One region of the Luteimonas sp. AC640a genome, then DNA from elsewhere that is predicted to be linked to it. Evidence: predicted binding sites of a transcription regulator. Region 1 holds the regulator's gene; the other holds the start of a gene.
The links. Region 1 encodes FliA, which starts transcription of late flagellar genes. Its sites were predicted from a motif close to TAAAGTTTNNCNNNCNNNGGCCGATAA; they were not measured.
Positions count from the first base shown of each region.

Region 1 (5,955 bases):
CCGCCCGTGCGACTGCACAGGGTCGCGCACGTGTCGGCGTCATCACTCGTTCGTGTCTCGACATCAGCATTCCCGTTCCTGCCGCGCGCGCGGAGACGCGGCGCGGCCTGTTCCAACCGCGTGGGTCGATCTTCAGAGCCCCAGGTGCGACAGCAGGTCGTCCGCGTCGCTCTGGCCGACCGTATTGCGATCGAGGCCGGCGACCGACGGCCCGTTGCCGCGCTGGTTGTCCTCCTTCGGCGGCAGGCCGAGCGCGCCGAAGCCCTCGTGCACCCCGCGGACGATGCCGGCGACGCGGCGGATGATCTGGCCGCCGAGATCCTGATGACTCTGCGCCAGCGCCATCTCGCGCAGGTTCTCGCGCAGCGATTCGATCGTGCTGATCTGGGCGTCGTCCAGCGGACCTTCCTTGAGCCGGGCGACCAGCGCGCGGCTGTCGTCGATCAGGTCCAGGGTGCGGTGCGTCGCCTGCTCGGTCATTGCGACCACGTGGTCGAGGCGCGCGCAGGCATCGTCCAGATCGCTGCCTTCTGCGGGCGTCGGCGGCAGCGTGTCGAGGGCCTGCGACAGTTCGCGCGCAAGCCGGCCCAGGCCGGTGACGAGGCTGCGCGCACGCGCATTCGCCAATGCGTCGACCTGTTGGCGCCAACCTTCCTCGTCGCCGCGCTCCAGTGCTTCCAGCGCGTCGTGCAGCATGTTCGCCAGTCGGGCGCGTTCGTTGTCGGGCGTGGTCATGCCGCGTTCCCGAGGCGCTCGAAGATCTTGCCGAGCTTTTCTTCCAGCGTCTGCGCGGTGAAGGGTTTGATGATGTAGCCGTTCACGCCGTTCTGGGCAGCTTCGATGATCTGCTCGCGCTTGGCTTCGGCGGTCACCATCAGCACCGGCAACGGGCGGAACTTGGGATCGGCGCGGATCGCGCACAGCAACTCGATGCCGGTCATGCCCGGCATGTTCCAGTCGGTGATGACCAGCTCCACCGCGTCCTGGCGCAGCACGGACAGCGCGCTGTGGCCGTCTTCCGCCTCGACCGTATTGTTGAAGCCGAGATCGGACAGCAGGTTCTTGACGATCCGGCGCATCGTCGAGAAATCGTCGACGATCAGGATGCGGATGTTCTTGTTCAAAACGTGTTCCTCAAAAAGAGCGTGCAACAGTGTGGGATGGGATGCGCCGCCGCATCCCGATCGTCAGTCGTCGAGGCCGAAGCCCGTATCGGCGAGCTGGAAGGCGGTGAGACGGCCGCGCAGGCGGATCACCGCCTGCCCGTGGATCTGGCAGACGCGGGACTCGCTGACGCCGAGCACGGCACCGATCTCTTTCAGGTTGAGCTCCTGCTCGTAGTACAGCGACAGCACCAGTTGCTCACGCTCTGGCAGGTGGCCGATCGCCTTGGCGAGCTCACGGCCGAATTCACCGCGCACCAGCGCTTCCTGTGGCGTGGGCCCGCCGCCCCGGCTGACCGGCTCCACCTCGCCGTGATCTTCGACGTGCGAATCCAGGCTGAGTACCTGCCCGCGCGCAGCGTCCTCCAGCAGGCGCTGGTACTCGCCCAGGGGAAGTTCGAGCTTGGCAGCGACTTCCTGCGCGCTGGCCGCGCGTCCGCTGCTCTGTTCGATCTCTCGGATCGCCGCCGCAGCTTCACGTGCGCGCCGGTGCACGGAGCGGGGGACCCAGTCGCCACGGCGGATTTCGTCGATCATCGAGCCACGGATGCGGATCGACGCGTAGGTCTCGAACGAGGCGCCCTGGTCGGCGTCGTAGCTGCGCGAGGCTTCGAGCAGGCCGATCATGCCGGCCTGCACGAGGTCGTCGATCTCCACACTGGCCGGCAGGCGCGCTGCGAGGTGATGGGCGATACGGCGAACCAGTTCGGCATGCTGGACCAGCGGGTCGACCGCGGCCGTGCGTTGCACCGCCTGGTACTGGCGGGCGGCGAGGTTCATGCGGTCACTCCCTGGCGCAGCATGCGCTCGACAAAGAACTCGACATGCCCGCGCGGCGCGGTCGGCGCCTGCCAGCGCGAGATGCGGCGGGCGATCTCGACCAGCGCACGCGCCGATGGGCTGCCCGGATAGGCCAGCACCACAGCCTGCTGGCGCTGCACTGCCATGCGCAGCCAGTCGCACTGCGGCACCGCGCCGAGGTAGTTCAGCGACACGCCGCCGATGAAGCGTTCGCAGACGCGCGAGAGCTTGTCGTGCAGGTTGCGGCCTTCCTGCGGGCTGCGGACCATGTTGGCGACGACCTGCACCCGGTCGACGCCACGCTCGCGCGCCAGCACCTTGATCAATGCGTACGCGTCGGTGATCGAGGCCGGTTCGTCGCAGACCACGACCAAGGCGTCGTGCGCGGCCTGGCAGAAAGTCAGCACCGAATCGGTGATGCCGGCTGCGGTGTCCACCACCAGCAGGTCGAGATCACGCTGCAGGTCGTTGAAGACGTTGACCAGGCCCGCGTGTTCGGCGGGACGCAGTTCGGCCATATGCCGGCGACCCGATGCGGCGGGCACGACCAGCACACCGCCCGGACCTTCGAGGATCACATCGTCGAGTTCGCAGCGTCCGGCGACCAGGTCGGCCAGCGTGCGCTGCGGCGACAGGCCCAGCAGCACGTCGACGTTGGCCAGGCCCAGATCGGCGTCCAGCAGCAACGTGCGCTGGCCCATGCCCGAAAGCGCCACCGACAGGTTGGCCGAGATGTTGGTCTTGCCCACACCACCCTTGCCACCGGTGACGGCGAGGGTGCGGACAGGCTGGAATGGAATGGTGGACATCGGCAGGCGCTCAGGCGACGGCATGGTCGTGATTCCGGAACGCGGGCTCCGGGACAATCGGCTTATCGGCATCGCGGCGGAGATCTTCAAGGCGAAGCACCAGATGCGCGGCATGGGCCCGGTGCAGGTCGTCGGGAATGCGTTGGCCGTCGGTCACCCAGGTCAGCGGCAACTGGTGGTCGACCACCACGGACAGCGCGCTGCCCAATCGGCTGGTCTCGTCGAGCTTGGTCAGCACCACGCCCTGCGGGCGGGCGTTCTCGAACCGGCGCACCACTTCGTCTAGATCCGCGAAATGGGTGTTGGCGGGCAATACCAGCAGGGTGCGCACCTGGCGCGCAGCACGCAGCCAGTTGAGCTGACCGGCGAGTGCACGATCACGCTGGCTCAGGCCGGCGGTGTCGACGAGCACCAGCCGGTAATCTTGGAGCTTCTGCAGCAACTGGATCAGCCCGGCCTCGCTGTCGGCCTCGTGCACGGCGATGCCGAGCTGGCGTCCGTAGCTGTGCAACTGTTCGCGGCCACCGATACGCGAGGTGTCGGTCGTCACCAGGGCGACGTCACGCGGCTGGTGCAGCGCTGCGTAGAGCGCGGCCAGCTTCGCGATGGTCGTGGTTTTGCCGGCGCCGGTCGGTCCGACGAGGGCGATGACGCCCGCTTCGGCCAGCGGGTCGATCGGACAGATCGGCAACTGCTTGGACAGCAGTGCGAGCATCAGGCCGCGGACGCGCGCGTCCGGGGTGTCGGCGGGAATCTGCAGCACGGTGTCGCGGGTGATGCCCGCATCGAAGCCGTAGTCTTCCATCAGCTCCATTGCCTGGGCACGCGCAGGCGAGCCACGCAGTCGCTCGTCGGTGAGGCGGGCCATCTCACGCTCGATCATCAAGCGCATCTGCGACAGCTCGTCACGCATCTGCGCCAGTTCTCCGTCGCTGGCAGGCGCCTGTGGGGCCGGCACGGCGGCCAGGATGGCTGGCACTGGCTGTGCGGGCACCGGCGGCGACGGAATTTCGTCGCGTGCGCTCGATTCGGCCCGGAGGTGCGTGGCGGTTTCGACCTGCGGCGTGTCGTCACGATGGCCGGCAGCGAGCAACTCGGCGAAGGTCGGGCCGTCGATGTGGAACGTCGCCGGCTCCGATGGGAGCTGCGTGGGTGGGGCGCTGGCAGAGGTGACAAGACGCGCAGCGGTCGCCGGGCGCAAGGCCGCAGGCGGCACCTGCGGACTGAGCTCCCGCAACCAGCGCTCGGAGGGTGCCAGCTCGCTGTCGACGGCTGGGCCACGTGACGCAGTGGGCGGCGCCGCGGGGGCGGGCGGTGCGTCGCGCTGTGCATCTTCGATGGCGCGCTGCACGCAGCCTTCGTCGTAGTTGCTGGCCGCGACGATCTCCACACCTTCTTCGATACGACGGTTGGAGAGGATCACGGCATCGGGGCCATGTGCCTGTCGAACCAGTTGCAAGGCACTGCGCATGTCGGCGGCGACGAAGCGGCGGATTTTCATGAGCAGGGATTCGGAATTGGGGAGTGGGAATTGGGAACAGCGGACATCGATGTCGGGGGTGTGTCGCGTGTGGTGTGGTTCGATCTCGTCATTGGCATCGCACTTTCTCCGCGTTGGCGGGATCCGCTCTCACGAATCCTCACGCCCTGGTCCCGAATCCCGGCGATCAATTGATCGTGCCCAGCAACTTCAGACGTTTGTCTTCCGGTACCTCGTTGTAGGACAGCACCGACAGCCCCGGCACGCTGTGGCGGACCAGTCGCGCCAGCGCGGCGCGCACCTGTCCGGGTACCAGGACGACTGCCGGCTCGTTCCTGGCTTCCTGCTGGCTGGCACAGTCGGCAAGACTCTGCTGCAAGCGTTCCGCCAGGCCCGGTTCCAATGCGGCACCGGCACCCTGCGCGGAATCTTGCAAGACGCGTTCCAGAGTCGGGGCCAGCGTGTACACCGGCAGTTCGGCCGATGGACCGGCGATTTCCTGGACGATGAAGCGGCCCAGTGCGGTGCGCACGGCTGCGGTCAACTGGGCCGGGTCCTGGGTGTGCGCGGCGTGCTCGACCAGTGCTTCGGCGATCCGGCGCAGCTGGCGTACCGGAATGCGCTCGACCAGCAGGTTCTGCAACACGCGCACCACGACAGCCAGCGGCAGCGCCTTCGGCGTGAGGTCTTCGGAGAGCTTGGGCGCGCTGCGGGCGAGCGTCGCCAGCAGTTGCTGCACTTCCTCGTGTCCGAGCAGTTCAGGGGCCTGCTCGCGCACCAGGTGCGAGAGGTGCGTGGCGACCACGGTCGCCGGATCGACCACTGTGTAGCCCGCGGCTTCGGCGTTTGCACGTTGCAGCGGCAGGATCCACAGCGCGTCGAGCCCGAACGCCGGGTCCTTGCCGGGGATGCCGTCGATCGGGTGCAGCGCGCCGCCCGGATCGAGTGCGAGCAGACGGTCGGGATGGACTTCGGCGGTCGCTACTGGCACGCCGTGCACCAGCAGGCGATAAGCGGTGGGCGCCAGTTCGAGGTTGTCGCGGATGTGGACTGGCGGGATGAGGAAGCCGACATCCTGGGTGAGCTTGCGGCGCACGGCCTTGATGCGCGCCATCAGTTCTCCGCCCTGGGCCTTGTCGACCAGCGGGATCAGCCGGTAGCCGACTTCCAGACCCAGCGGATCGACCGGACGCAGGTCGTCCCAGCCGAGCTCGGCGTTGGCGGCCTGCTCCGGCGCAGGCAGGGCGGCCGCATCGGGATCCGCAGCAATGCGCTCGGCCTCGAGGCTGCGCTTGCGCATCGCCCAGGCTGCGTAACCCACGATCGCCGCCAGGCTGAGAAAGGCGAAGTTAGGCATGCCCGGCACCAGGCCGACCACCAGCAGGATGCTCGCGGCGATGGTCAGGGCCTTGTACTGGCCGAACACCTGGCCGCTGACCTCACCGCCCATGTCCTGCTTGCGCGAGGCGCGGGTGACCAGCAGGGCGACCGACGAGGACACCAGCAGCGCCGGCAGTTGCGAGACCAGACCGTCGCCGATCGAGAGCAGGGTGTAGGTCGCTGCGGCATCGCCCATCGCCATGCCGTGCTGGAGCACGCCGATCGCCAGGCCGCCGAAGATGGTGACGAACAAAATCAGGATGCCGGCGATCGCATCGCCGCGGATGAACTTGTTGGCGCCGTCCATCGCACCGTAGAAGTC
Region 1 is NZ_CEEDOV010000007.1:560,704-566,658, forward strand. It holds gene ACZ9YD_RS06790 (protein phosphatase CheZ) at 133-735, opposite strand; gene ACZ9YD_RS06795 (chemotaxis response regulator CheY) at 732-1,124, opposite strand; gene ACZ9YD_RS06800 (RNA polymerase sigma factor FliA) at 1,188-1,943, opposite strand; gene ACZ9YD_RS06805 (P-loop NTPase) at 1,940-2,797, opposite strand; gene flhF (flagellar biosynthesis protein FlhF) at 2,784-4,274, opposite strand; gene flhA (flagellar biosynthesis protein FlhA) at 4,441-5,955, opposite strand, start outside.

Region 2 (5,955 bases), on a different contig from region 1:
TTCGGCGAACGCCGGCTCGAAATGGCCCAGCAGCGCGCCGAGTGCGATCGCGATCAGCACCTGCACGTACAGCTGGCGGTACCACGGCAGCCGCGGCGCGGCCGGAACGTTGGACGGAATGGCGTGCATGGGTGCGTACCGGGTGTGCGCATCCATCGAATGTGGATGCAGGCGATGCGTTGTACGCGTGCGCGGCGCCGCTGCCGATAGCGCATTGGTGTTAACGCCCCTATTCCTAATCCTTTCGGATTAGCTCACGTGCCCGCGAGACGGCGCCGCACTAGAATCCGCCCGTCCCGCGCGCGTGCGCGCGACGCCCCCACCCGCCGTCCGACGCCCGCGCGTCCGCCCTCCCCCAAGGATTCCATGCGCCTCCTACCCCCGCTTCTGCTGCTGTGCGCCTGCACCGCCGCTACGTCCGCGTCTGCCGCCGAAGGCGCGCAGGCCTGGCCACCGAAATTCACCTTCGCCGACGAGACCGAAGTCTCGCTCACCGGCAATTTCGCCTGGGATCACAGTGATTTCAGCGGCGATGCCCGTCTCGGCAGCGACAACGGCATGCGTCGCCGCGAGTTCGGCGCGACGGTCAAGAAAGCCGGCATCTGGGACGCGATGGTCTATTTCGACTTCGAATCCAAGGCCTGGCTCGACGTGTTCGTGCGTTTCGACAGCAAGCATTTCTTCGACCGTGACCTCGGCAAGCTGCGCGTCGGCTACATGAAGGTGCCGGTCGGCCTGGAAGGCGTGACCAGCTCGCGCGCGGGCACGTTCATGGAACTGGCGGCGCCGATCCAGGCGGTCTACCAGGGCCGCCGCACCGGCGTGGAATGGACGCTCGAGCAGGACAGGGCGCTGTTCCAGCTCGGCGGCTACGGCGGCCAGGACCTGCAGGGCGACAACCCCGGCCAGACCTATGTGGCGCGCGCCGCGTGGACGCCGCGCAAGTCCGCCGGCGACGTGCTGCACCTGGGCATTGCCGCCTCGCGCGAGAACCCGCAGGGCTGGACCGATGGCCGTGGCGTGGATTTCGATGCGAACGCACGTCTGCGTGCACGTCCGGGCGCAGGCCTGACCGATGTGCGCCTGGTCGATTCCGGCAACCTCGCGCCGGTGGGCCACATCCGCCGCACGGGCCTGGAAGGCATCTGGATCCAGGGCCCCGTCTCGCTGCAGTCCGAACTGCTGCGCGCCGACATCGCGCGCGACGACGGCCTGGGCGACTATCGCGCTGATGGCGGTTACCTGTCGGCGAGCTGGCTGCTGACTGGCGAGAGCCGCGCGTATTCGGCCGGCAATGTCGCCAACCCGAAGCCCGCGAACGGCTACGGCGCGGTCGAACTCGCGGCGCGCTACAGCACGCTGGATCTCGACGACGGCGCGGTCGGCGGCGGTCGCCAGCACGACTGGACCTTCGGCGCGAACTGGTACCTCACCCCGTACGTGAAGCTGCAGGCCAACTACGTGCGCCTCAACGCCACCCGCAACGGGGTGACCACACGCCCGGACGCGGTGGAAGTGCGCGCACAGGTCCACTTCTGATCGTGTGCGGACGCGGCGTCGCCCGCGGGCAGTCCTGAGACCGCCGGGGTCATAGGGTCCCGCGTGCACGGCGGCGTGCGTCCTGCGCGCTGCCGTCCGCACAGATCGCGTGCCCCCATGCGCGTGCACCCCACGCGCTACGGCGGGCGTCGCTGGATACACACGTCTTTCATCGACCGCATGCTTCAGCGTGCGGTCGATCGGCCGATATCGCGAGTTCGCCTCTCCGGTTCCGCCGCCATGACCCTGTTCGCCCCGCTCCAGCGTCGCCTTGCCGATCTTCCGGTCGCCCGCAAGTTCATCCTGCTGTGCGCGGTGCTGGCACTGGGCATCCTGGTCCTGAGCGTGTCGGCAGCCCGGCTGCAGTACGTGGAACTGGTCGACGCGCGCAAGCAGAGCGTGAAGACGCAGATCGACACCGGCATGAGCATCGTCGAGCACTATGCCGCCCAGTCCCGGGCCGGCCGGATCACGACCGAGCAGGCGCAGACGCTGGCACTGGGCGCGCTGGGTGCGATACGTACCAACGACGGCACTGACTACTACTTCGTCGCCGATCCGCAACTGAAGATCGTCCTCCACCCCACCCGCGCCGTCGGCACCGACATGCGCGACTACACGAGCGAGGCGGGCGAATTCGTCTACCGCGACATCCTCGCTGCGGTGACGGACGGCGACGGGTTCTCCGGTTACAGCGCCCCCAAGCCGGGCCATGAGGGCCAGTTCGAGAAGATCAGCTACGCCCAGGCCTTCGACGAGTGGGGCTGGATTCTGGCGATGGGCGTATACGCCGACGACATCCAGCAGCAGGCGATGGGATTCACGCGCCTGCTGGCGCTGTTCGGCGGCCTGGTGATCCTGGCGGCGATCGGCCTGTCGTGGCTGATCGGCAGCGCCATCGTGACGCCGCTTCGGACGGCGACGCGCACCGCGGAGTCGATCGCCTCGGGGCGGTTCGACACTCCGATCGCGATCACTTCGCGCGACGAGACCGGGCAACTGATGGCGAGCATGCGCCAGATGCAGGACCAGCTGCAGCGCTTCAACGGTGAGATGAACACGATGATCCGCCTGCAGCAGGGCGAAGACATCAGCCACCGCATTCCGGAAGATTTCCCGGGCGATTACGGCGCGCTGGCGCGTGGCGTGAACACGGTGGTGTTCGAACACCTCGACGCGATCGCCGATGCGATGGCAGTCATGGACGAGTACGGCCAGGGCGACCTGAGCCGCGACATGCGCCGCCTGCCCGGTCAGCGCGCGCGCCTGCACGAAGCGCTGGACGCGGTGAAGACCAACATGGGCGCGGTCAATGGCGAAATCGCCACGTTGGCCGAAGCCGCCGCACGCGGCGACTTCGGCGCACGCGGTGACGCGTCCCGCTACAGCTTCGCGTTTGCCGAGATGATCGAGGCGCTGAACCGGTTGATGCAGCAGGCCGATGCCGGCCTGACCGATGTCGGCCGGATCATGGCCGCGATCGCCGATGGCGATCTGTCGCAGCGCGTCGACGCGCGTTACCAGGGCGCGTTCGGCCGGCTGGCCGACGACGCCAACCGCACCGCGTCCCAGCTGGCCGGTGTCGTGCGCGGCATCCAGCAGTCGGCAGTCTCGATCGACACGGCCGCCGGTGAGATCGCAGCCGGCAACGATGACCTGTCGCGCCGCACCGAGAGCCAGGCCGCGAATCTCGAAGAGACCGCCGCCTCGATGGAGGAACTGACCTCCACCGTGCGCCAGAACGCCGATCACGCGCGCCAGGCCAACGAGCTGGCGCGCAGCGCCGCGGATGTTGCCGGCCAGGGCGGCCGCGCGGTCGAGGAGGTCGTGGCGACGATGGCCTCGATCGATGCCGCGTCGGCGCGCATCGGCGCGATCATCGGGGTGATCGACGGCATCGCGTTCCAGACCAACATTCTCGCGCTCAATGCGGCGGTCGAAGCCGCACGCGCCGGCGAACAGGGTCGTGGCTTCGCGGTCGTCGCCAGCGAGGTGCGCACGCTGGCGCAGCGTTCGGCCGAGGCCGCGCGCGAGATCAAACAGCTGATCGGCGAATCGGTCACGCGCGTGCGCGAAGGGTCCAGCCAGGTCGCCGTGGCCGGTGCCACGATGGCGCAGGTGCTGACCTCGGTCGACCGGGTGACCGACATCATGGCCGAGATCAGCGCCGCGTCGCAGGAGCAGTCTTCGGGCATCGACCAGGTCAACCAGACCGTGATCCAGCTCGACGAAACCACCCAGCAGAATGCCGCGCTGGTGGAGGAGGCCACGGCTGCAGCGCGCAGCCTCGCTGATCAGGCGCAGCAGCTCACGCGCGCGGTCGCGACGTTCCGCCTGGTGCCGGCGACCCGCCGCCAGCCGGTGCTCGCCGAGGCCTGACGCGCGCCTCGGCGCTGCAGGATCATTGCTGCGGACCGGTGGGCGCGCAGGCGGCTGCCGGTATCTCTGACGCACAGCGATGTTCGCGATCCGCTGCGCACATGTCGGCACGCGCGCGCGCAGCCTGCCGTGCCCGCGCGAGGGCGTCGCTCTACACTGTCTGCGATGCGTCTGCGCCCACAATTCCGCCCGATTCAGCCTGTACTGCTGCGCCCAGGTCGCGACCCGGCGCTGCGCGCGGCCGTGACACATCGCAGCGGACGCGCGCCCTCCCGCCGCGCGCCGGGGACCTCGTAATGCGTACCCGCCCGCGTCTGCGACGTCTGCTGCTGACCGTGCTGATCGCCTGCGGCGGCCTCGTGCTGGTCGCCGGTCTCGGCTACCGCGAAGGATCGCGGCGTGCGCTCGACACGCAGTCGACGCAGGCCGCGCAGCAGCTCGACCTGCAGGCGCAGGCGCTCAACCAGCGCATCGAGCGCTACCGCGCCCTGCCCCAGGTGCTGGCGCTGGATCCCGACCTGCGCGCCGCGGTGGCCACCCCGGTCGATGCCGCCACCCAGGCGCGCCTCAACCAGCGCCTCGAAGACGCCAACCGCACCACGCGCGCGTCGACGCTGACGCTGATCGATGCACGCGGCATCGCGATCGCCGCGAGCAACTGGCGCGACGCCGGCAGCAATGTCGGCGAGGACTACGCGTTCCGTCCCTACGTGCAGCAGGCCTTGCGCGATGGCCGCGGACGCTTCTACGGCATCGGCGTGACCACGTCGGTGCCGGGCTATTTCCTGTCCGAAGCCCTGCGTGACGATGCCGGCCGCGCGGTCGGCGTGATCGTGATCAAGATCGAACTGGCGGCGATCGAACGCACCTGGCCCGATGACGGTGACCTGGTGCTGGCCAGCGACGCGCACGACGTGGTGTTTCTGGCCAGCCGCGCGGCGTGGCGCTATCGCGTGCTCGCGCCGCTGGATGCGGACGCACGTCGGGAACTGGTCGCGACGCGCCAGTACGAAGGCGAACAGCTGCGCGCGTATGCCGGGCAGGTGCTGCGCAACGCCGGCGCACATGGCGCGGTGGTGCGGGTCGACATGCCGGCGATGCCCGGCACGTGGCTGTGGCAGCGCGCGCCGGTCGCCGATACCGACTGGACCCTGCACCTGCTGCACGACGCTGCGCCGATTGCAGCGGCGGGCCGCGAGTGGGCGACGATCGCCGGTGCATCGTGGGCCGCCCTGGTATTCCTGACGTTGTTCCTGCAGCAGCGCGTGCGCCTGGGTGCGCTGCGCCGGCGCAGCCGCGATGAGCTGGAAACCCTGGTGCGCCACCACGCCGAAGAACTGCGCAGCGCGCGCGACGGACTGGTCGCTGCGGCGCAGGAAGCCGATACCGGCCTGAGCCGGCGGCTGGCGCACCTGCCACAGGGCGTGGTGATCATCGACGCATCGCTGTGCATCGTCGCGTGGAATGCGCGCTACATCGAACTGTTCCGGTTTCCGCAGGACCTGGTGCGCGTGGGTACGCCGATCGAGGAGATCTTCCGCTACAACGCGCGCCGCGGCCTGCTCGGTCCGGGTCCGGTGGAAGAGGCGATCGAGCGCCGGCTGGGGCATCTGCGCAGCGGCAAGCCGCACATGCGCGAGAGCGAGAAGTACGACGGTACGGTGCTCGAGATCCGCGGCAATCCGCTGCCCGACGGCGGCTTCGTCACCAGTTACGCCGACATCACCACCTACAAGACCACCGCGCGCGAACTGCGCACGCTGGCGGACGCGCTGGAACAGCGCATCGCCGAACGCACTGCCGATCTCGAACAGGCGCGCGCGGAAGCCGAGGCGGCGAACCGCTACAAGGGCCGGTTCGCCGCCGCCGCGGTGCACGACCTGCTGCAGCCGCTCAACGCCGCGCGCATGTTCGCCGCCGGCCTGCGCGTGCGCCTGCGCGACGACGAAACACGACGCATCGCCGACAACATCGACGGCGCGCTGTCGGCGCAGGACGGCATCCTCGCCAGCCTGCTCGACATCTCGCGGCTGGAGA
Region 2 is NZ_CEEDOV010000010.1:398,828-404,782, forward strand. It holds gene ACZ9YD_RS10880 (dicarboxylate/amino acid:cation symporter) at 1-129, opposite strand, end outside; gene ACZ9YD_RS10885 (OprO/OprP family phosphate-selective porin) at 367-1,539, shown strand; gene ACZ9YD_RS10890 (methyl-accepting chemotaxis protein) at 1,780-3,918, shown strand; gene ACZ9YD_RS10895 (hybrid sensor histidine kinase/response regulator) at 4,215-5,955, shown strand, end outside.
Region 2: the regulator FliA is predicted to act here: its motif matches at 1,724-1,750, upstream of ACZ9YD_RS10890 (methyl-accepting chemotaxis protein).